DNA from 3 places in the Streptomyces sp. NPDC059679 genome. Region 2 is predicted to be linked to each of the others. Evidence: predicted binding sites of a transcription regulator. Region 2 holds the regulator's gene; each other region holds the start of a gene.

What was found. Region 2 encodes HrcA, which represses chaperone genes, less so after heat shock. Its sites were predicted from a motif close to TTNGCACTCNGNNNNNCNGAGTGCNAA; they were not measured.
Region 1: the regulator HrcA is predicted to act here: its motif matches at 2,041-2,067, upstream of groES (co-chaperone GroES).
Region 3: the regulator HrcA is predicted to act here: its motif matches at 4,608-4,634, upstream of ACFV2X_RS36445 (FmdB family zinc ribbon protein).

The regions. Positions count from the first base shown of each region.
Region 1 covers NZ_JBHWES010000006.1:268,428-275,341, forward strand. Annotated here, with positions in the region: gene ACFV2X_RS10575 (SAM-dependent methyltransferase) at 1-919, opposite strand, end outside; gene ACFV2X_RS10580 (polysaccharide deacetylase family protein) at 1,019-1,915, shown strand; gene groES (co-chaperone GroES) at 2,214-2,522, shown strand; gene groL (chaperonin GroEL) at 2,614-4,236, shown strand; gene ACFV2X_RS10595 (SDR family NAD(P)-dependent oxidoreductase) at 4,386-5,180, opposite strand; gene ACFV2X_RS10600 (MOSC domain-containing protein) at 5,228-5,932, opposite strand; gene ACFV2X_RS10605 (LysR family transcriptional regulator) at 6,058-6,914, shown strand, end outside.
Region 2 covers NZ_JBHWES010000002.1:75,155-82,068, forward strand. Annotated here, with positions in the region: gene ACFV2X_RS02935 (hypothetical protein) at 1-267, opposite strand, end outside; gene ACFV2X_RS02940 (16S rRNA (uracil(1498)-N(3))-methyltransferase) at 378-1,121, opposite strand; gene ACFV2X_RS02945 (nitronate monooxygenase) at 1,118-2,209, opposite strand; gene dnaJ (molecular chaperone DnaJ) at 2,395-3,531, opposite strand; gene hrcA (heat-inducible transcriptional repressor HrcA) at 3,532-4,548, opposite strand; gene ACFV2X_RS02960 (MBL fold metallo-hydrolase) at 4,699-5,427, shown strand; gene ACFV2X_RS02965 (DUF3097 domain-containing protein) at 5,489-6,319, shown strand; gene hemW (radical SAM family heme chaperone HemW) at 6,449-6,914, opposite strand, start outside.
Region 3 covers NZ_JBHWES010000046.1:81,345-88,258, forward strand. Annotated here, with positions in the region: gene ACFV2X_RS36415 (P1 family peptidase) at 1-931, opposite strand, end outside; gene ACFV2X_RS36420 (AMP-binding protein) at 1,086-1,616, shown strand; gene ACFV2X_RS36425 (hypothetical protein) at 1,638-1,835, shown strand; gene mscL (large conductance mechanosensitive channel protein MscL) at 1,855-2,325, opposite strand; gene ACFV2X_RS36435 (RcpC/CpaB family pilus assembly protein) at 2,383-2,898, opposite strand; gene ACFV2X_RS36440 (S-methyl-5'-thioadenosine phosphorylase) at 3,273-4,133, opposite strand; gene ACFV2X_RS36445 (FmdB family zinc ribbon protein) at 4,233-4,598, opposite strand; gene ACFV2X_RS36450 (potassium/proton antiporter) at 4,738-6,246, opposite strand; gene ACFV2X_RS36455 (penicillin acylase family protein) at 6,457-6,914, shown strand, end outside.

The DNA of each region.
Region 1 (6,914 bases), on a different contig from region 2:
CGATCGTCGGGTCGATGAGGCGGCCGCCGATCCGGGCGGCGACGTCCGCGACCAGGTGCGCGCGGATCACCGCGCCGTCCGGCTCGTACAGCCAGCGGCCGACCGGGCCGGGCTCGGGGTCCGGCAGCAGCGGGGTGCCGAGGAGGGAGTGGCGGTCCGGGAGCAGCGTGGCGCGGCGCATGCCCGGGCGGGCGGTGCCGAACCACAGCAGGGCCTCCTTCACATCGCCGTGGTCCGAGATCCACTCGGCCTCGGCGTCCTCGGGGACCGCCTCGTGCGGAATGCCCGGTGCGACCTTGAGGGCCGCGTGCGGGGCCGTACGGGCGGCCTGGACGGCCCAGGACAGCGGCGGGGAGTACGCCTCGGGGTCGAAGACGCGGCCGCGCCCACCGCGCCTGGCGGGGTCCGCGAAGACCGCGTCGCATCCGGAGGTGTCGGTCTCGGTGACGTCCGCCTGGCGCACCTCGATGAGCTCGGCCAGGCCCAGGGCCTCGGCGTTGGCCCGGACCACCGCGCAGGTCAGCGGGTCGCGGTCGACGGCCAGGACGGGGATGCCCGCGCGGGCGAACGCGACCGCGTCGCCGCCGATGCCGCAGCACAGGTCGGCCACGCGGCGCACGCCGAGCTCGACGAAGCGGTCGGCGCGGTAGGCGGCGACGGAGGCGCGGGTGGCCTGTTCCACGCCGTTCGGCGTGAAGTACATGCGGTGGGCGTCGTCGGCGCCGAATTTCGCGGCCGCGCGCTGCCGCAGCCGCGCCTGGGTGAGGGCTGCCGAGACCAGATCCGCGGGGTGGTCACGGCGTAGCCGGGTCGCCGTGGCGAGCTCTCGTGCCGGGTCGTAGTCCTGGAGCTCGCGGAGCAGCGCCTGCCCTTCGTCGCGGAGCAGTGAGTCGAAGGCGTGAACGTCCACGTCGCCCATTCTCCCCGCTCCAGCGAGCGCGTTCGCGACACCCGGCTGAAGATCGCTTATGTGATGATGATCAAGAATGGCCTTACTGGCCTTTCAAGGTGTTTCGTATTGGTCGCGGCCGCGACTCTGCTCGCGGGCTGCTCGGATGTCGACGGAGCCGGTGCCGGGACCGCGCGGGTGGGCAAGGGCTCGGGCGCCGCCTCGTCTTCGCCGTCCTTCACGTCGTCGTCCGGGTCGGGGACCCGTGCCCCGGGCGCGGGCCACGACTCGCCCCACGCGTCGGGCTCCGGCCTGCCCTCGCCCTCCGCCGCGGCTCCGGACGGCTACCACCGCTGGGGGCTCGACGGGCCGCTGGAGACGGCGCCGCCGCCCTCGGCCAAACCGGCCCTCGTACCGCCGGCCGCGGGCGCGCCCGCCGGGCCGCCGATCATCGACCATGTGCCGACCCACGAGCCGGTCGTCTTCGTGACCATCGACGACGGCGCCGAGAAGGACCCGGCCTTTCTGCAGCAGGCCCATGACCTGGGGCTGCCGTTCACCGGCTTTCTGACGGACGACGTGGTGGCCGGCGACTACGGCTACTTCGAGCAGCTGCGCCGGCTCGGCAACGGGATGCAGAACCACACGCTCACCCATCCGAGGCTGCCCGATCTGGAGTACGAGCATCAGGTCTACGAGATCTGCGGCCAGCAGGAGAACCTCACCCGCGAGTTCGGCACCCGGCCGTATCTCTTCCGCCCGCCGTACGGGGCGGTCGACGACGACACCGTGCGCGCGGCGGCGGCCTGCGGGGTGCGGGCGCTCGTGATGTGGTCGGCCGAGATGAAGGCCGGCGGTCTTGAGTACGCGGCCGGCGACCGGCTGCACCCCGGCGACATCATCCTGGCCCACTTCCGCGGCCCCGCCCAGCAGGAGGGGCGGACGATGACCGATGTGATGACCTCGCTGCTGCGGGAGATCCAGTCGCAGGGCTTCGCCGTGGCGCGGCTGGAGGACTACCTCTGAGGGGGCGCTGCCCGGGCCGCCTGAGGGGCGTCTGCGGGCCGCCTGAGGGGCGTCTGCGGGCCGCCTGAGGGGCACTGCCGGGGCGCCTGAGGGGCACCCGGAGGGCGCCGCGTCACCCCGCCGCTTTGGCACTCTGGTTGACTGAGTGCTAACCGCGTCATAATGTCGTGGCTGGCACTCGGCATCGATGAGTGCCAAACACAGCGACGGGCAGGTCCGGCACCCGCGACGACGGATCCACCTGGTCGCCACCTCAGACAGTTAACCCCGTGAGATCTCCGAAGGGGGAGGTCGGATCGTGACGACCGCCAGCTCCAAGGTTGCCATCAAGCCGCTCGAGGACCGCATTGTGGTCCAGCCGCTCGACGCCGAGCAGACCACGGCCTCTGGCCTGGTTATTCCGGACACTGCCAAGGAGAAGCCCCAGGAGGGCGTCGTCCTGGCCGTGGGCCCGGGCCGCTTCGAGGACGGCAACCGTCTCCCGCTCGACGTCTCCGTCGGCGACGTCGTGCTCTACAGCAAGTACGGCGGTACCGAGGTGAAGTACAACGGCGAGGAGTACCTCGTCCTCTCGGCTCGCGACGTCCTCGCGATCATCGAGAAGTAAGTCACCGAAGTTTTGCCTGTGAGCCGCGCCCCGGTGCCCCTGTCCATACCGGGGCCGGGGCGCGGTTCGTTCGAGAGGACATACGCAACCCATGGCGAAGATCCTGAAGTTTGACGAGGACGCCCGTCGCGCCCTCGAGCGCGGCGTCAACAAGCTCGCCGACACCGTCAAGGTGACGATCGGCCCCAAGGGCCGCAACGTCGTCATCGACAAGAAGTTCGGCGCTCCGACCATCACCAACGACGGTGTCACCATCGCTCGTGAGGTCGAGGTCGAGGACCCGTACGAGAACCTGGGCGCCCAGCTCGTCAAGGAGGTGGCGACCAAGACCAACGACATCGCGGGTGACGGCACCACCACCGCCACCGTGCTGGCCCAGGCGCTGGTCCGCGAGGGCCTGCGGAACGTGGCCGCCGGCGCCTCCCCGGCCGCCCTGAAGAAGGGCATCGACGCGGCCGTCAAGGCCGTGTCCGACGAGCTGCTGGCCACCGCCCGCCCGATCGACGAGAAGTCCGACATCGCCGCCGTGGCCGCCCTGTCCGCCCAGGACAAGCAGGTCGGCGAGCTCATCGCCGAGGCGATGGACAAGGTCGGCAAGGACGGTGTGATCACCGTCGAGGAGTCCAACACCTTCGGCCTGGAGCTCGACTTCACCGAGGGCATGGCCTTCGACAAGGGCTACCTGTCTCCGTACATGGTCACCGACCAGGAGCGCATGGAAGCCGTCCTCGAGGACCCGTACATCCTGATCCACCAGGGCAAGATCGCCTCGATCCAGGACCTGCTGCCGCTGCTGGAGAAGGTCATCCAGGGTGGCAGCAAGCCGCTGCTGATCATCGCCGAGGACGTGGAGGGCGAGGCCCTGTCCACCCTCGTCGTCAACAAGATCCGCGGCACCTTCAACGCCGTCGCGGTGAAGGCCCCCGGCTTCGGCGACCGCCGCAAGGCGATGCTCGGCGACATGGCCGCCCTCACCGGCGCCACCGTCGTCGCCGAGGAGGTCGGCCTCAAGCTCGACCAGGTCGGCCTGGACGTGCTGGGCACCGCCCGCCGCGTGACCGTCACCAAGGACGACACCACCATCGTCGACGGCGGCGGCAACACCGGGGACGTCACCGGCCGGATCGCCCAGATCAAGGCCGAGATCGAGGCCACGGACTCCGACTGGGACCGCGAGAAGCTGCAGGAGCGGCTGGCCAAGCTGGCCGGCGGCGTCTGCGTCATCCGGGTCGGCGCCGCCACCGAGGTGGAGCTCAAGGAGAAGAAGCACCGCCTGGAGGACGCCATCTCCGCGACCCGCGCCGCGGTCGAGGAGGGCATCGTCTCCGGTGGTGGCTCCGCGCTCGTCCACGCCGTCAAGGTGCTCGAGGACAACCTCGGCAAGCAGGGCGACGAGGCCACCGGTGTCGCGGTCGTCCGCCGCGCCGCGGTCGAGCCGCTGCGCTGGATCGCCGAGAACGCGGGCCTTGAGGGCTACGTCATCACCTCCAAGGTGGCCGAGCTCGAGAAGGGCCACGGCTACAACGCGGCCACCGACGAGTACGGCGACCTGGTGAAGGCCGGCGTCATCGACCCGGTCAAGGTCACCCGCTCCGCCCTGGAGAACGCGGCGTCCATCGCCTCCCTGCTGCTCACCACCGAGACGCTGGTGGTCGAGAAGCCGGCCGAGGAGGAGCCGGAGGCCGCGGGCCACGGCCACGGTCACTCGCACTGACGCGCGCACCGCGCACTCCACGCACGGCGCGGTCACCCCTCGCGGGTGGCCGCGCCTGATGCGTTCCGGGGCGGTTTCGGGTCTGAGGGTTCGGGTCTGGGGGTTCGGGTCTGGGGATTCAGTCCTGGGGGGGGGCAGCGTCCCTCGGGCTATTCCTCGGACTGTCCCTTCGGCTGTCCTTTGGGGGGCCGTCCCACGTTCGACGAGACGACCGAGACCGCCGCCCGCGGCGCGATCTTCGCCAGCCCCGTCATGGCCTTGTACCGCGGATCGGGGATGGACAGCGCCTTGCCCCGCGCGAAGTCCTTGAGCGCCGCCGTCACCAACCGGTCCGCGTCCAGCCACATCCAGCTCGGCACGCTGTCCGGCTTGATCCCGGCCCGCGCGTGGAACTCGGTCCGTACGAACCCCGGGCACAGCGCCATCAGCCGCACCCCCGAGCTCGCCAGGTCCCGCGCCGCGCCCTGGGTGAACTGCACGACCCATGCCTTGCTGGCCCCGTACGTGCCGCGCGGGAAGAACGCCGCGATCGAGGCGACGTTGATCACCCCGCCGCGCCCCCGGGCCCGCATGGTCTCGGCCGCGGCGGTGGTGAGCCGCAGGACGGCCTCGCAGTGCACCTTCATCATCCGCAGCTCATCCGCCAGGGACACCTCGAGGTAGCGGCCCTTGTTGCCGAACCCGGCGTTGTTGACGAGCAGATCGATCGGGTGCTTGCGGTCGCCCAGGCGCGCCTCGACCGCCGCGATGCCGTCGTCCTCGGACAGGTCGGCCCGCAGTACGTCCGCCTCCACCCCGTGGCGGTCGTGGAGGTCGGCGGCCTGTTCGCGCAGCCGCTTCTCGTCCCGCGCCACCAGCACCAGGTTGTGCCCGTCCGCCGCGAGCCGGCTCGCGAAGGCGGCGCCGATGCCCGCTGTGGTTCCCGTAATCAACGCAGTCGTCATACGCGCACGTTAGCGGCCATGGAGGGGGCGGAGCGCACTCGTCCGGATCAGTTCTTCGATGTGATGGAAAGAGTTCCGGTGAAAGAGCGCGCGGATTCCCGCAGTTCGGGGTGGAGCGCGTCGCCCGCGGCCAGCACCCGCGGCAGCAGGGCGCGTTCGGTGGTCGCGGCGCGGAAGGCGAAGCCGACGGTCACCTCGTGGTCGGGACGGCGCACGATCTCGACCGGGTCCCCGGCGCGTATCTCGCCCGGCTCGAGGACCCGCAGATACGCGCCGGGCACGGCGGCCTGAGTGAACCGCTTCACCCAGCGCACTTCGCCCAGCCAGGACGCGAAGGTCCGGCACGGGATACGCGCGGAGGCCACCTCGAGCAGCAGGTCGGGGCCGATCCGCCAGCGCTCGCCGATTCGGGCGCCGGTCACGTCGAGGCCCTGGGTGGTGAGGTTCTCGCCGAAGACGCCGTTCGGCAGCTCGCGGCCCAGCTCGCGCGCCCAGGCGTCCAGGTCCTCGCGCGCGTAGGCGTACACCGCCTGATCGTTCCCGCCGTGGTGGCGGGTGTCGCTGACCATATCGCCGACGAGTCCGCTCCCGGCCTCGCCCTTGCGGCCCGGGGCCACCACCCGCACCGGCCCGTCGGCGGGGCGCTTGTCGATACCGGTGCCGCCGGAGGGGGCGTCGGTGTACTCGACCGGCATGAGGCGGCCGACGTTCACGGTGAGCACGGTCGCGGTCGCCTCGGGGATACGGGTCATGACAGCACGCTAAGGGACCGCGGCGGCGCGGTTCAAAGGTGTTTCGGCCTTCGAGCTTCAAAACATCGACCAAAGCATCAACGCGATATTCGAGGTCGTATCCAAGGATCGCTTATGCTCGAAGCATGATCGAGCCTCGTCATCTGAGGGTGCTGCGCGCCGTGGCCGCCACGGGCTCCTTCTCCGCGGCCGCCCGTGAGCTGGGCTGCACCCAGCCCGCCGTCAGCCAGCAGATGAAGGCCCTGGAACAGTCCACGGGCACGCCGCTGCTGATCCGTACGGGCCGGGAGATGCGGCTGACGCAGGCCGGCGAGGCGCTGGTGCGGCATGCGGCGGGGATCCTGGCCGGGCTGACCGCCGCCGAGGAGGAGGTCGCCGCGATCGCCGGGCTGCGGGCCGGCCGGGTGCGGCTGGCGTCCTTCCCCAGTGGCAGCTCGACGCTCGTGCCGACCGCGCTCGCCGAGATGCGCAAGGACTACCCGGGGACCCGGGTCTCGCTGGTGGAGGCCGAGCCGCCGCGCTCGGTGGAGCTGCTGCGCGCGGGCGACGTCGAGATCGCCGTGGCCTTCCGCTACCCGGAGGTCGAGCCGGCGGTGGCGGACGCGGAGGAGCTGATCGCTCCGGCCGAGGGCCCGTGGGGCAAGGACGACCTGGTCGTACGGCCGCTGCTGAGCGACCGGCTGGTGGGCGTGGTGCCCGAGGGGCACCGGCTGGCGGGGGCCGGTGCGGTGGGCATCGGGGAGCTGGCCGAGGAGCCGTGGATCGCGGGCTGCCCGCGCTGCCGCAGGCATCTGGTGGATGTGTGCGAGGCGGCGGGCTTCACGCCCCGGATCGACTTCGCGACGGACGACTATCCGGCGGTGATCGGGCTGGTGGCGGCCGGTCTTGGGGTGGCGGTGCTGCCGGAGCTGGCGCTGGAGTCCGTACGGGCCAAGGGCGCCGCCATGGTGGCGGTGGAGCCGGCCGTGCGGCGGGAGGTCGT
Region 2 (6,914 bases):
GTCATCGGTCTTGCCCCGGCAGTGGACGGATGCCTTCGCGTCCTGCGACGGGCCGGACGTGTGCTTACCCTTCACGTCCGCGTTGCACGTCATCCACCGCACGTCGATACCGCCCTTTTCGAGCGCGCGCGTGCTGACCCGGTCCGTGGTGACCGCCACCCCGATGGCGTTGAGCCCGGTGTCGTCCCTGGGCTCGCACGCCGCCACGGCGACGATCGTCAGAGCCGCCGCCACCACCGCGAAGAGCGCGTTCCTTTGATGCCTCATTGCCCCCATAAGAAAAGGTTCCCACCGGAGCGGGGGGAACCGGAAGAGCAACCTCGGCCACATGATCCGCCGGGTGGGGGCCATCCGGGCCCGTCCGGGCCGGGGTTACGTCAGCCCCAGCGGCCCGTGCGGCCCAACAGCAGCGCGACCGCCGCCGTTCCGGCCGTGGAGGTGCGCAGCACGGTCGGGCCCAGGCGGTACGGACGCGCCCCCGCCTCGGCGAAGGCCGCCAACTCCTCGGGCGATACGCCCCCTTCAGGGCCGACCACCAGCACGACGCTGCCCTCGGCGGGCAGCGGCGCGGTCGCAAGCGGCTCGGCGCCCTCCTCGTGCAGCACGGCCGCGAAGTCGGATTCGGCCAGAAGCCGAGCAACCTGGCGGGTTGTCATCGCGTCCATCACCTCGGGAAAGAGGAGCCGGCGCGACTGCTTGCCCGCCTCCCGGGCCGTCGCGCGCCACTTTCCCAGCGCCTTCAGGCCGCGGTCGCCCTTCCACTGGGTCACACAACGCGCCGCCGTCCAGGGCACGATGGCGTCCACGCCGGTCTCCGTCATGGTCTCCACTGCCAGTTCGCCGCGGTCCCCCTTCGGCAGCGCCTGGACGACGGTGATCCGCGGGCTCGGCGGCACCTCATGGCGTACCTCGGCCACCTCGACCAGCAGCCGGTCCTTGCCCTCGACGGCCGCCACGGCGCCGAAGGCGCCCGTACCGGCCCCGTCCGTCAGCACCACCGGCTCGCCCACGCGCAGCCGGCGCACCGACACGGCATGCCGCCCCTCCGGTCCCTCGAGCGCCAGCCGCGCCCCTACGGCCGCCCCCGCGAGGGAGTCGGCCAGGAAGACAGGGGCGGTCACGACACCGCCCCTCTGTCCCACGTAACGCCCAAACCCTCACGTGCCGCGTCCAGTTCGGCCGCCAGCACCTCCACCAGCCGCGCGGCGGGCAGCTCCCGGGCCAGCCGGTGCCCCTGCCCCGCCCACAGCGCCATGCCCTGCGGATCGCCGGCCTTCGCCGCCGCCTTCCGCAGCCCCGAGGTGAGGTGGTGCACCTGGGGGTAGGCGGCCGGGGCGTACCGGCCGTGCTCGCGCATGAAGCGGTTGACCAGCCCGCGCGCGGGGCGCCCGGAGAAGGCGCGGGTCAGCTCCGTACGGCCGAAGACCGGGTCGGTCATGGCCCGCTTGTGCAGGGCGTTGGCCCCCGACTCGGGGCAGACCAGGAACGCGGTCCCCAGCTGGGCCGCGACCGCGCCCGCCGCCAGCACCCCGGCGATCTGCGAGCCGCGCATCAGCCCGCCCGCCGCGATGACCGGAATCTGCACGATCTCCCGGACCAGCGCGAGCAGCGACAGCAGGCCGAGCCCGGCGCCCGTCCCGTCGGCGCGCGGGTCGTCGCGGTGGGTGCCCTGGTGGCCGCCCGCCTCGACACCCTGCACGCATACGGCGTCGGCGCCCGCCCACTGGGCGGCCTGCGCCTCGGCGGGCGAGGTCACGGTCACCACCGTCCGCGTCCCGACCTTCCCGAAGGCGTCGAGCACGGCGCGGGCGGGGCAGCCGAAGGTGAACGAGACGACCGGGACCGGGTCGTCGAGGAGTATCGCCAGCTTGGCGTCGTACGCGTCGTCGGAGCCCGCGTCGGGGTCGCCCAGCGGGGTGTCGTACCAGGCCGCCTCCCCGGCCAGCTGCTCCCGGTAGACCTCCACGGCGGCGGGGTCGGCGGTGAGCGCGTGTGGCATGAACAGGTTCACGCCGAAGGGCCGGGCGGTCTGCCCCCGCAGCTGCTTGATCTCCTCGTACATCGCCTCCGGCGTCTTGTAGCCGGCGGCGAGGAACCCGAGGCCACCAGCCTCGGAGACGGTGGCGGCCAACTGCGGGCAGGAGGCCCCACCCGCCATCGGGGCCTGCACGATCGGGTACCGAAAGAGATCGGTCAACGCGGAGGACATGGCGACATCGTGTCATGTCCTCCGCGTGAATCCGTACTCGGCTCGGTGCCGCTCAGGGCCGCCTCAGGCCCGCGGGGGCGCCTACCGTCCGTTGAACGCATCCTTCAAACGCGAGAACAACCCCTGCTGCCCTGGCTTACTGCATTCCCCCGGGGGGCAACCCCCGGACCCCCGGCCGGGGGCGCCTACCGTCCGTTGAACGCATCCTTCAAGCGCGAGAACAACCCCTGCTGCCCTGGCTTGAATTCGCCCGTCGGCCGCTCCTCGCCCCGCAGCTTGGCCAGCCGCCGCAGCAGCTCCTCCTGCTCCGGGTCGAGCTTGGACGGGGTCTGCACCTCGACGTGGACGATCAGGTCGCCTCGGCCGCCGCCACGCAGGTGGGTGACGCCGCGCTGGTGGAGCGGGATCGACTGGCCGGACTGGGTGCCGGGCCGGATGTCGACGTCCTCCCGGCCGTCGAGCGTGTCCAGGGGCACCTTCGTGCCCAGGGACGCCGCCGTCATCGGGATGGTCACCGTGCAGTGCAGATCGTCGCCCCGGCGCTGGAAGACCGGATGCGGCAGTTCGTGGATCTCCACGTACAGATCGCCCGCCGGGCCGCCGCCCGGGCCGACCTCGCCCTCGCCGGCGAGCTGGATCCGGGTGCCGTTGTCCACACCGGCCGGGATCTTGACGGTCAGCGTCCGGCGCGAGCGGATCCGCCCGTCGCCCGCGCACTCCGGGCACGGGGTCGGCACCACGGTGCCGAAGCCCTGGCACTGCGGGCACGGCCGGGAGGTCATGACCTGGCCGAGGAAGGACCGCGTCACCTGGGACACCTCGCCCCGGCCGCGGCACATGTCACAGGTCTGCGCCGTGGTGCCGGGCGCCGCACCCTCGCCGCTGCACGTCGTACAGACGACCGCGGTGTCGACCTGGATGTCCTTGGTGGTCCCGAAGGCCGCCTCGGTCAGCTCGATATCGAGGCGGATCATGGCGTCCTGGCCGCGCCGGGTCCTGGACCGCGGGCCGCGCTGGGACGCGGTGCCGAAGAAGGCGTCCATGATGTCGGAGAAGTTGCCGAAGCCGGCGCCGAAGCCGCCCGCGCCGCCCCCGCCGCCCGCGGCGGACAACGGGTCTCCGCCCAGGTCGTAGACCTGCTTCTTCTGAGGATCGGACAAGACCTCGTAGGCGGCGTTGATCTCCTTGAACCGCTCTTGGGTCTTGGGATCCGGATTCACATCCGGATGCAGCTCACGGGCGAGCCGGCGAAATGCCTTCTTGATCTCGTCCTGTGAGGCATCACGCCGCACGCCCAGGACTGCGTAGTAGTCCGTCGCCACTTACGACTCCGCCAGGATCTGTCCGACGTAACGTGCCACTGCGCGTACCGCTCCCATCGTTCCGGGGTAGTCCATGCGGGTCGGTCCGACCACGCCGAGTTTGGCGACCGCCTCGTCGCCCGAACCGTAGCCGACTGCCACGACCGAAGTGGAATTCAGGCCCTCGTGAGCATTCTCATGACCGATCCGTACGGTCATGCCCGAGTCCTTCGCCTCGCCCAGCAACTTGAGCAGCACGACCTGCTCCTCAAGCGCTTCGAGCACGGGCCGGATCGTCAGGGGGAAATCATGCGCGAAGCGGGTGAGATTGGCGGTGCCGCCGATCATCAGCCGCTCCTCGGTCTCTTCGACCAGCGTCTCCAGCAGGGTGGCCAGGACCGTCGAGACGGCACCCCGGTCCTCCTGCTCGAAGGACTCGGGCAGATCCTGCACCAGCTGCGGCACATCCGCGAACCGCCGGCCCACGACCCGGCTGTTCAGCCTGGCCCGCAGGTCCGCGAGCGACTCCTCGCTCACGGGCGCCGGACAGTCCACCATGCGCTGCTCGACCCGCCCGGTGTCGGTGATCAGCACCAGCATCACCCGCGCCGGGCTCATGGCCAGCAGCTCCACATGGCGGACCGTCGAGCGGGTCAGCGAGGGGTACTGCACCACCGCCACCTGCCGGGTCAGCTGCGCGAGCAGCCGGACCGTACGGCCCACCACGTCGTCCAGGTCCACGGCGCTGTCCAGGAAGTTCTGGATGGCCCGCCGCTCCGGCGTGGACAGGGGCTTCACCCCGGCCAGTCTGTCGACGAACAGCCGGTAGCCCTTGTCCGTGGGAATGCGCCCGGCGCTGGTGTGCGGCTGGGCGATATAGCCCTCGTCCTCCAGGGCCGCCATGTCGTTGCGCACCGTGGCCGGGGAGACGCCCAGCCGGTGCCGCTCGGTGAGCGCCTTGGAGCCGACCGGCTCCTCCGTGCCCACATAGTCCTGGACGATCGCACGCAGTACCTCGAGTCTGCGTTCGCTGAGCACCGCGCGCACCTCCAGTCCAGCCGTCTCATCAGGTATTCCCCCTGGCACTCAATGGTCACGAGTGCCAGAACCCCTCAGCCAGTGTACGGCGGGGTGCCGTGGCCGGGGCAAGAGCCGCCGCTTTGCCACCGCTGGAGCTAGCGTCTCCGTATGGACACCCGTTGGGAAGAGGCGCGCTGGGAAGATCTCGCGCCGTCCGTCGTCCGGTGCCGTCTGCCCGGCTGGGACGCGACCGTCGGCGCGATCGCCGGCCGGACCGGCGTCCTGGTCGTCGACACCGGCGCCGACCTGGCCGAGGGCGCCTGGGTTCGGCGCGAGGTCACCCGGCTCTTCGGCCGCCGGCCCACCCACATCGCCCTCACCCATCCCCACTTCGACCATGTCTTCGGCACCGCCGCCTTCGCGGGCTGCGAGGTGTACGGGGCGGCCGGGCTCGACGAGCTGCTGCGCCGCGAACGGGACGCGCTGCGCGACGACGCGGTGCGCCACGGCCTGGACCCCGGTGCCGCCGCCGGGGCCGCCGACCATCTCGTACGCCCGCACCATCTGGTGTGCGGCGAGCTCACCCTGGACCTGGGCGACCGGCCCGTCCTGCTGGCGAACGTGGGCCCCGGCCACACTGCCCACGACCTGGCCGTCCTCGTCCCCGGCCGGGCCCCGGGCGAGCCCGAGGTGGTCTTCTGCGGCGATCTGGTCGAGGAGTCGGGGCCGCCCCAGGCGGGCCCCGACGCGATCCCAGGCCAGTGGCCCGCCGCCCTGGACCGGCTGCTCGCCCTCGGCGGTGAGGACGCGGTGTACGTCCCGGGGCACGGCGCCGCCGTGGACGCCCGTTTCGTCCGGGCGCAGCGCGATGAACTCGCGGCTCGTTTCGGCCGCTGAACTCACGGCTCGTTCCGGCGTGTCCTCCTGAGGTCGCCGCCACGGCGCTAGGGTCATGCGGATGCGACAGTACGACCCGGACCTGACCCCGCCCTGGAAGCGCCAGGCGCCCGCGCCCGAGGTGCCCGCCGAGCCCGACCTGGTCGTCGAGGAGGTCACCACCGGGTTCTGTGGCGCCGTGATCCGCTGCGAGAAGACCGCGCAGGGCCCCACGGTGACTCTGGAGGACCGTTTCGGTAAACATCGGGTCTTCCCCATGGAGCCGCGCGGCTTCCTTCTGGAGGGTCGCGTCGTCACCCTGGTACGCCCCCGCGCCGCCGCCCCCACGGGCCCGCGCCGCACGGCCTCCGGCTCCCTCGCCCTCCCCCAGGCCCGCGCGCGCGTCGCCCGCGCGGGGCGCATCTATGTGGAGGGGCGCCATGACGCGGAGCTCGTCGAGCGGGTGTGGGGGGACGATCTGCGCATCGAGGGCGTGGTCGTGGAGTACCTGGAGGGGATCGACGACCTGCCCGCGATCGTCCGCGACTTCTCCCCCGGCCCCGACGCCCGTCTCGGCGTGCTGGTCGACCATCTGATCCCGGGCACCAAGGAGTCCCGTATCGCGGCCGAGGTCACCGGCGAGCACGTACTGATCGTCGGACACCCCTATATCGACGTATGGGAGGCCGTGAAGCCCTCCTCGGTCGGCATTCCGGCCTGGCCGGCGGTGCCGCGCGGCCAGGACTGGAAGACGGGTGTGTGCCGGGCTCTGGGGTGGCCCGAGAACACGGGGGCGGCCTGGCAGCGGATCCTGTCCTCGGTCCGCTCGTACAAGGACCTGGAGCCGGCCCTGCTGGGGCGGGTGGAGGAGCTGATCGACCATGTGACCGTGGGCGGCCCGGCCGGGCCGTAGGGGGCCTGTGGGTCTGTGGGCCTGTGGGGTCCGGGTCGGTCGTCCGACGTCAGGTCAGGGCCTCGGGTCGGGCGGGCGCGCCGGGTCGTCCTCCGGGCCTCGGGTCGGGCGGGCACCTCGGATCAGGCGTCAGTCCACCAGATCGCGCACCACCGCGTCGGCCAGCAGCCGCCCTCGCAGGGTGAGCACCGCCCGGCCCGCGCCGTACGGCTCCTGCTCCAGCAGGCCGTCCGCCACGGCCCGGGACGCCGCGGCGGCGCCCGCCGGGGCCAGCAGGTCCAGCGGGCAGCCCTCCGCGAGCCGCAGCTCCAGCAGGATCCGCTCCACCCGGCGCTCCTCGTCGGTCAGCACCTCGCGGCCGGCCCCCGGGGACCGGCCCTCGCTCAGGGCCTGTGCGTAGGCGCCGGGGTGCTTCACGTTCCACCAGCGCACACCGCCCACATGGCTGTGCGCGCCGGGGCCGGCGCCCCACCAGTCCGCTCCGCGCCAGTACAGCTCGTTGTGACGGCACCGGCCGGCGACCGACGTGGCCCAGTTCGACACCTCGTACCAGCGGAACCCGGCCGCCGACAGCATCTCCTCCGCGATGAGATAG
Region 3 (6,914 bases), on a different contig from region 2:
GCAGATGCACCGGCCGCACCGCGCGCGCCAGGCCGTCATGCGCTGTGCCCGCGAGCTTGTGCGCCTGGGCGCGGGTGAGCACCGCGTCCGTGGCAACCACTGCCAACGTGGTGTTCAGCGGGGGCCGTACGGAGGCCGCCGAGCGCCGCTCCGACTCGGCCCGCGCGTCGGTCAGTCGACGCTGCGCCCTGGCGTGTTCTGCCTCGCCGGGGCGCCGCGCCCGGCCGCCGCCCCGCGCCAACTCATCTGGCCCGTACGGCCCGTACGGCTCGCCGAACCACTCCCCGTACAGCGCGCCCGTCAGCGGATCGACCACCGAGCCCGCCGCGTTCACCGCCGCAAGCGCGGCCACGGTGATCCCGGACGGCAGGACCACGCTCGCCGATCCGATGCCTCCCTTGACGCCGCCCGCCACCGCGCCCGCGCCGGCCCCCACACTGCCCTGCACGACCGGCGCGCCCATGTCCGTACCGGCCGCGGCGTCGATGGCCGCGCGCCCCAGCGCGGCGTCCGGCCGGGCCCGCCAGTCGCCCCCGCGCCCGAGGTCGAAGAGGGCGGCGGCCGGTACGACCGGCACCACCTGGGCCGGGTCGGGTCCGACCCGGAAGCCGCGGCCCCGCTCCTCCAGCCAGGCGGCCACTCCGGAGGCGGCGTCCAGCCCGAACGCGCTGCCGCCGGTCAGCACCACGGCATCGACGCGCTGGACGAGATTGCGCGGATCGAGGGCGTCGGTCTCGCGGGTGCCGGGGCCGCCGCCCCGGACATCGACCGCGGCGATCGCACCTCCTTCGGGGGCCAGCACGACGGTTGTGCCGGTGAGCCATCCGCCGTCGGTCCGCTGCGCATGGCCGATGCGCAGCCCGGGTACGTCTGTCAGGGCGTCGACCTGGCCGGGGCGGGCGGGTCGGGGTGTTGTCCGGTCGGTATCCATGGGCGCTATGCGTAGCACGGAGGCCGTGGCGAAGGGCCCGCGGGCACAGGAGCCTTCGGATGGGGCCCTCATCAACAAGACGTTCATCAGACGTTGATTGGCCGACGGCAGGCTGTGCGATATGCCGTTCGCCCGCGTCCGAAGGAAGACCAACGTGCCCAGTACGTCTCGGACGGAGGAGCCCCCGACCCTGGCCGCCGCCGCGCGGCAGATACCCCGGGTGGCCCTCCGCTGGATCAGTGAGCCGGACTGCGAGGAAGAGCTGACGCACGCCGAACTGCTGGACCAGGCGGGCCGGGCGGCGGCGGCCCTGACCAGGCTCGGCGTGCGCGCGGGGGACCGGGTGGCGGTGCATCTGCCGCTGATCCCCGAGTCCGTGATCGCCACGCTCGCCTGCGGCCGCCTCGACGCCGTACGCTCCACCCTCCCCGTCGGGCTGCGCGCCCATGAGCTGCGCGACCGGCTGGCGGGGATGGACGCGAAGGTGCTGATCACCGCGGACGGCGACTGGCGGTGCGGGGAGCCGCAGTCGCTCAAGCCGCTGATCGACCGGGCGCTGGCGGGCAACACGCGGATCCCCAAGGTCCTGGTCGTCCACCGCCTGGCCCGCCCCGTGTCCTGGACGCCTGGCCGGGACCTGTGGTGGCACGAGCAGCTGGCCGCCGCCCTCGCCGACGCGCCGTGAGGCCGGCCGTACTCTTGACGCATGAGCACCGCCCCTGACCCCGGACCGCGCGACCCGGCAGCCGCGCTGATCTTCGACGATCCGCTGGCGCAGCAGTCCTCGGACGACACGGACCGCGGCTGGGGTGAGCGGTCGCCCGGCGGCGACGTCGGCGATGGCGCCGACAGCGCCGCGGACCTGGCCCGCTTCCTCGACGAGAAGCCGCCCCACCACCTCTGAGCTCCGGAACCCCGAGGGCTCAGGTGCTCGATCGGCTGCCGCGCTGCGCGATCAGCTCGTCCCTTATCTCGCGGAGCAGCGCGATCTCGGCACTCTCCGTCTCGGCCTGCTTCTCCTCTTCCTGCCGCTCCTTGGCGGCCTTCCGCGCCAGATAGCGCGACATCGGCAGCACCATCAGGAAGTACACCACCGCCGCTGTGATCAGGAAGGTGAGCACGGCGCTCAGCACGGTCCCCCAGAGGATGGGGATGCCCTTGGTGACCTCGCCCGCGGCGTTCGTCTCGCAGGGGGCCTCCAGGCAAGAGCGGTACTTCTCCAGGTCCTTGGTGCCGAAGGCGCCGACGACCGGATTGATCAGGCCCTTCACTATGGAGTTCACGACACTCGTGAACGCGGCTCCGACCACGACCGCGACAGCCAGATCGATGACGTTGCCACGCATCAGGAAGGCCTTGAAGCCCTCCACGACGCTCTTCTTTTCCTCGCTCAACCCTTTGCCTCTCTCTTGCCGCACCGATTCTGGAGCGGACGGCTCCGCAACCTACGGTCAAGAACGGCACAGCGCCACCGCCAACCTCGATGTGGACGCCGCACCGGCCAGGGCCGCCGCGGTCGGCCGCGGCACCGCGAGCACCACCAGCGCTCCACCACCCGCCGCTCCGCCACCCGCCGCTCCGAGATCTCCGGTCTCGACGTCCGCGGCTGCCACACGCCCCGGCCGCGGCACATCGGTCACCCGCGCGCCACGAACGACCACATGCGCGGCGGCCGGGCCGCGGACCTGATCGGATCCCGGGGCGGCCAGCACATCCACTCGGTCGCCGGGGCGCAGCAGCCGCACGGACGCCGCGTCGGCGATGCGCACCGGCGCGGACACCACGGCCGGAGGCGGCTCGTGTCGGCCGTCGTCCGGTGGTGAGGACGCCGCCGGACGCGGGTCGGAGCCGCCGGAGGGCGCGGCGGCAGCCAGCGCGGCCGCGCTCATCGCCAGACCCGCCGCCATCGAGCGCCGTCGCCGCCGTAACGCGCGCCGCAGCCGGTCTCCGCCTCGGCTCACCCTCACCGGTCCGAACCGTGCCACCGCGCACGTCGGGGGAGTGCGACGGGACCGCTCGGCCCAGGACGGAGCCGAGCGGGGCCGGGACGCGGGCGAAGACGCCGAAGACGCCGAAGGCGAGGAGAGGGATGGAACAGGCGATAGAGAGGACGGAAGGGGCGGAAGGGGTGGAGGCGATAGAGGGGATGAGGAGGGTGAGGAGGGTGAAAGGGACGGAGGGCGAAGGAACGGGTCGGACACGGCAATCACCGCCTGTCGTGAGAGGTCAGGAGCTTCTGGCCCCTTCACGATGCCCGCCCTCGCCGGATCCCGCTGGGGCCTGTGCACAACCCCCAGGCTGTGGATAACTCCGTCACCCGTGCGGGTAAGCCCGCCGTCCGCTACGGCAGTTCGATCCCCAGGTCCCAGCCGTCGTGCCCATGCGCGCACAGACAGTCCCGCGCCTCGGTGGCCGGCAGTGCGCCCACGGCGTCGAACAGCACGTCGCGCAGCCGCTCCAGGTTCTCCCCGAACACCCGCAGCACTTCCCCGTGCGAGACCCCCTCGCCCGTCTCCGCCCCCGCGTCCAGGTCCGTGACCAGCGTCAACGACGTGTAGCAGAGCTCCAGTTCACGGGCCAGCACCGCTTCCGGATGCCCTGTCATGCCGACCACCGACCACCCCTGCGCCGCATGCCACCGAGACTCGGCCCGGGTGGAGAAGCGCGGCCCCTCGATCACGCACATCGTGCCGCCGTCCACCGGCTCCCAGTCGCGCCCACGTGCCGCCGCCACCGCGATCTGCCGCCCTGTCGGGCAGTACGGATCGGCGAAGGTGGTGTGCACCACGTTCGGCACCCGCCCGTCCGGCAGCGCCTCGCCGTCGAAATAGGTCTGGACGCGGCCCTTCGTGCGGTCCACCAGCTGGTCCGGCACCAGCAGCGTGCCCGGTCCGTACTCCGGCCGCAGCCCGCCCACCGCGCACGGGCCGAAGATCTGCCGCACGCCGACCGAGCGCAGCGCCCACAGGTTGGCGCGGTAGTTGATCCGGTGCGGGGGCAGGTGGTGCTTACGGCCGTGGCGCGGGAGGAAGGCGACCTTCCGCCCGGCGATCTCGCCGAGGAAGAGCGAATCGCTCGGTGCGCCATAGGGAGTCTCGACAGTGATCTCGGTCACGTTGTCGAGGAAGGAGTAGAACCCCGACCCGCCGATGACCCCTATCTCCGCCATCTCCGCATACGTGCTGCTGGTGGTCTCCGCCATGCGATCACCCTAGCCAGCGCCGTCCGCGCATACGACATCGCGCCGCTCTCCCTCAAGGGAGAGCGGCGCGATGTCGTATGCGATTGAGGCGGTCGCGCGTCAGGCGGCCGACGAGGTGCTGCTCGACGTGGACGACGACGAACTCGACGACGAGCCCGAGCCCGAGGAAGAACTCGACGACGAGCCCGACGACGAAGACGTGTCCGAGGAGGAGGACGAAGACGAGGAGCCCTCGCTCTTCGCGGCCGTCGACTTGGACGAACCGCCGCTCGTGCTGCTGGACGAGGAGCCGCGGCTGTCGTTCCGGTAGAAGCCCGAGCCCTTGAAGACGATGCCGACCGCCGAGAACACCTTCTTCAGGCGTCCCTTGCAGTTGGGGCACTCGGTGAGCGCGTCGTCGGTGAACTTCTGCACCGCCTCGAGGCCCTGGCCACACTCGGTGCACTGGTACTGATAGGTCGGCACTTACTCCTCCTGGCACTCTCACTCAATGAGTGCTAACGACGCTCCATAGTGCAGTATTCCGGCCCGCCAGTCCACTGCGGCGGGCCATACGGTGACCCAGGCCACGCGGCCCGGCCCGGTAGCCGCGCGGCCTGCCCCGTCACTCGGCTCTCGTGCCCAGCCAGCCCGCCAGCTTGCCGCCCCGGCCCACCGCCCGCAGCCGCTCCTCCGCCGCGTCCCGCACCGGGTCCGTGGCCACGACCAGCAGCTCGTCGCCGCGCCGCAGCACGGTCGAGGGCTGCGGCACAAAGCTCTTCCCGTCCCGTACGACCAGGGTGACCGCGGCCCCCGTCGGCAGCCGCAGCTCGCCGATCTCCACGCCGTGCATCCTGGAGTCCTTGGGGATCGACAGCGACAGCAGATGCCCGCGCAGCCGCTCCAGCGGCGCCGACTCGATGCCGAGGTCCGCCGCGGCCTCCTCCTCGCCCAGGCGCAGCCGGCGCGCGACCCAGGGCAGCGTCGGGCCCTGCACCAGGGTGTAGACGATCACCAGCACGAAGACGATGTTGAAGACGCGGCGGCTGTCGGGCACGTTCGAGACCATCGGGATGGTGGCGAGCACGATCGGCACCGCGCCGCGCAGCCCCGCCCACGACAGCAGGGCCTGCTCCCGCCATGGCATCCGGAAGGGCGCCGCGCTGACCAGCACGGAGAGCGGCCGGGCCACCATGGTCAGCGCCATTCCGACGCCGATGGCCGGCCAGATGTCGTCGCCCAGCTCGTGCGGGGTCACCAGCAGGCCGAGCAGCACGAACATCCCGATCTGCGCGATCCAGCCAAGCCCCTCGGCGAAGCCGCGCGTGGCCGGCCAGTGCGGCAGCTTCGCATTCCCCAAGATCAACGAGGCCAGGTAGACGGCGAGGAAGCCGGAGCCGTGGGCCAGTGCCCCGCCCGCGTACGCGATCACGGCGATCGCCATCACCGCGATCGGGTACAGGCCCGAGGCGGGCAGTGCCACATGCCGCAGGCCGTACGCCCCCAGCCAGCCGATCGCCAGCCCCACCACGGCGCCGATGGCCAGCTCCAGGACGATCTCGCCGAGCATCACGTACCACGGGCTTATCGCGCCCTGGGCGGAGAAGGCGACCACCAGGATCACCACCGGGGCGTCGTTGAAACCGGACTCCGCCTCCAGGGTGCCCGTGAGCCTCCTGGGCAGCGGCACCTTGCGCAGCACGGAGAAGACCGCCGCGGCGTCCGTGGACGACACCACCGCGCCGATGATCAGCGCCTGCCGCCAGTCGAGCCCGACCAGATAGTGCGCGGCCACCGCCGTGACCCCGACGCTCACCGCGATCCCCGCGGTGGACAGCACCGCGGCGAGGGGGAGGGCGGGTTTGATTTCCCGCCACTTCGTGCCGAGGCCGCCCTCGGCCAGGATGACCACGAGCGCGGCATAGCCGAGGACCTGCGTGAGCTCGGCGTCTTCGAAGACGACGCCGATCCCGTCCTGCCCGATCGCGACGCCGAGGCCGAGGTAGATGAGCAGGGTCGGCAGACCGCTGCGCGTCGAGACCCTGACGGCCGCCACCGCTACGAGCAGGACGAGAGAGCAGATCAGCAGGAGTTCGTTGAGGTGGTGGACAGTCAGCGGCCGAACCTTTCTCACGGGAGCGGCCGGAAGGCTCCCCGACCGACCGGAACTTCATTGCCTTACCTAATATTTTACGGGTTCTTGACGCGGGTGGCTGACATGGATTTTTCGCGGGTGGTGGCCGGTGGGCGGCCCCAGTCATGACTCCGCGTAGGGGCGGCGACAGCGCTGCGCCTATGGTTGCTCCAGCACTCCAGGATCACCCTGCCCCTCCGAAGGACAGCGATGCCCGCCAACAAAAACGGCCCTTCTGGCAAGAAGAAGGGCCGACGTGCCCGCCTGATCGTGATCGCAGTCGTGCTGCTGCTCGTGGGGGGCGTCGGATACGGCACGTACTGGAGCATCAGTACGGTGCGTGCCTCCTTCCCGGAGACCACGGGATCGCTGCAGCTCAAGGGGCTGTCCGGGCCCGTGCAGGTCAAGCGCGACGGCTACGGGATACCGCAGATCTACGCCGACACCCCTGAGGATCTTTTCCGCGCCCAGGGGTTCGTCCAGGCCCAGGACCGCTTCTGGGAGATGGACGTACGCCGCCACATGACGGCCGGTAGGCTCTCCGAGATGTTCGGCTCCGGACAGGTGGAGACCGACGCGTTCCTGCGCACCCTGGGCTGGCACCGGGTCGCGAAGCAGGAGTACGACACCAAGCTGTCGCCGACCACCAAGAAGTATCTGCGGGCCTA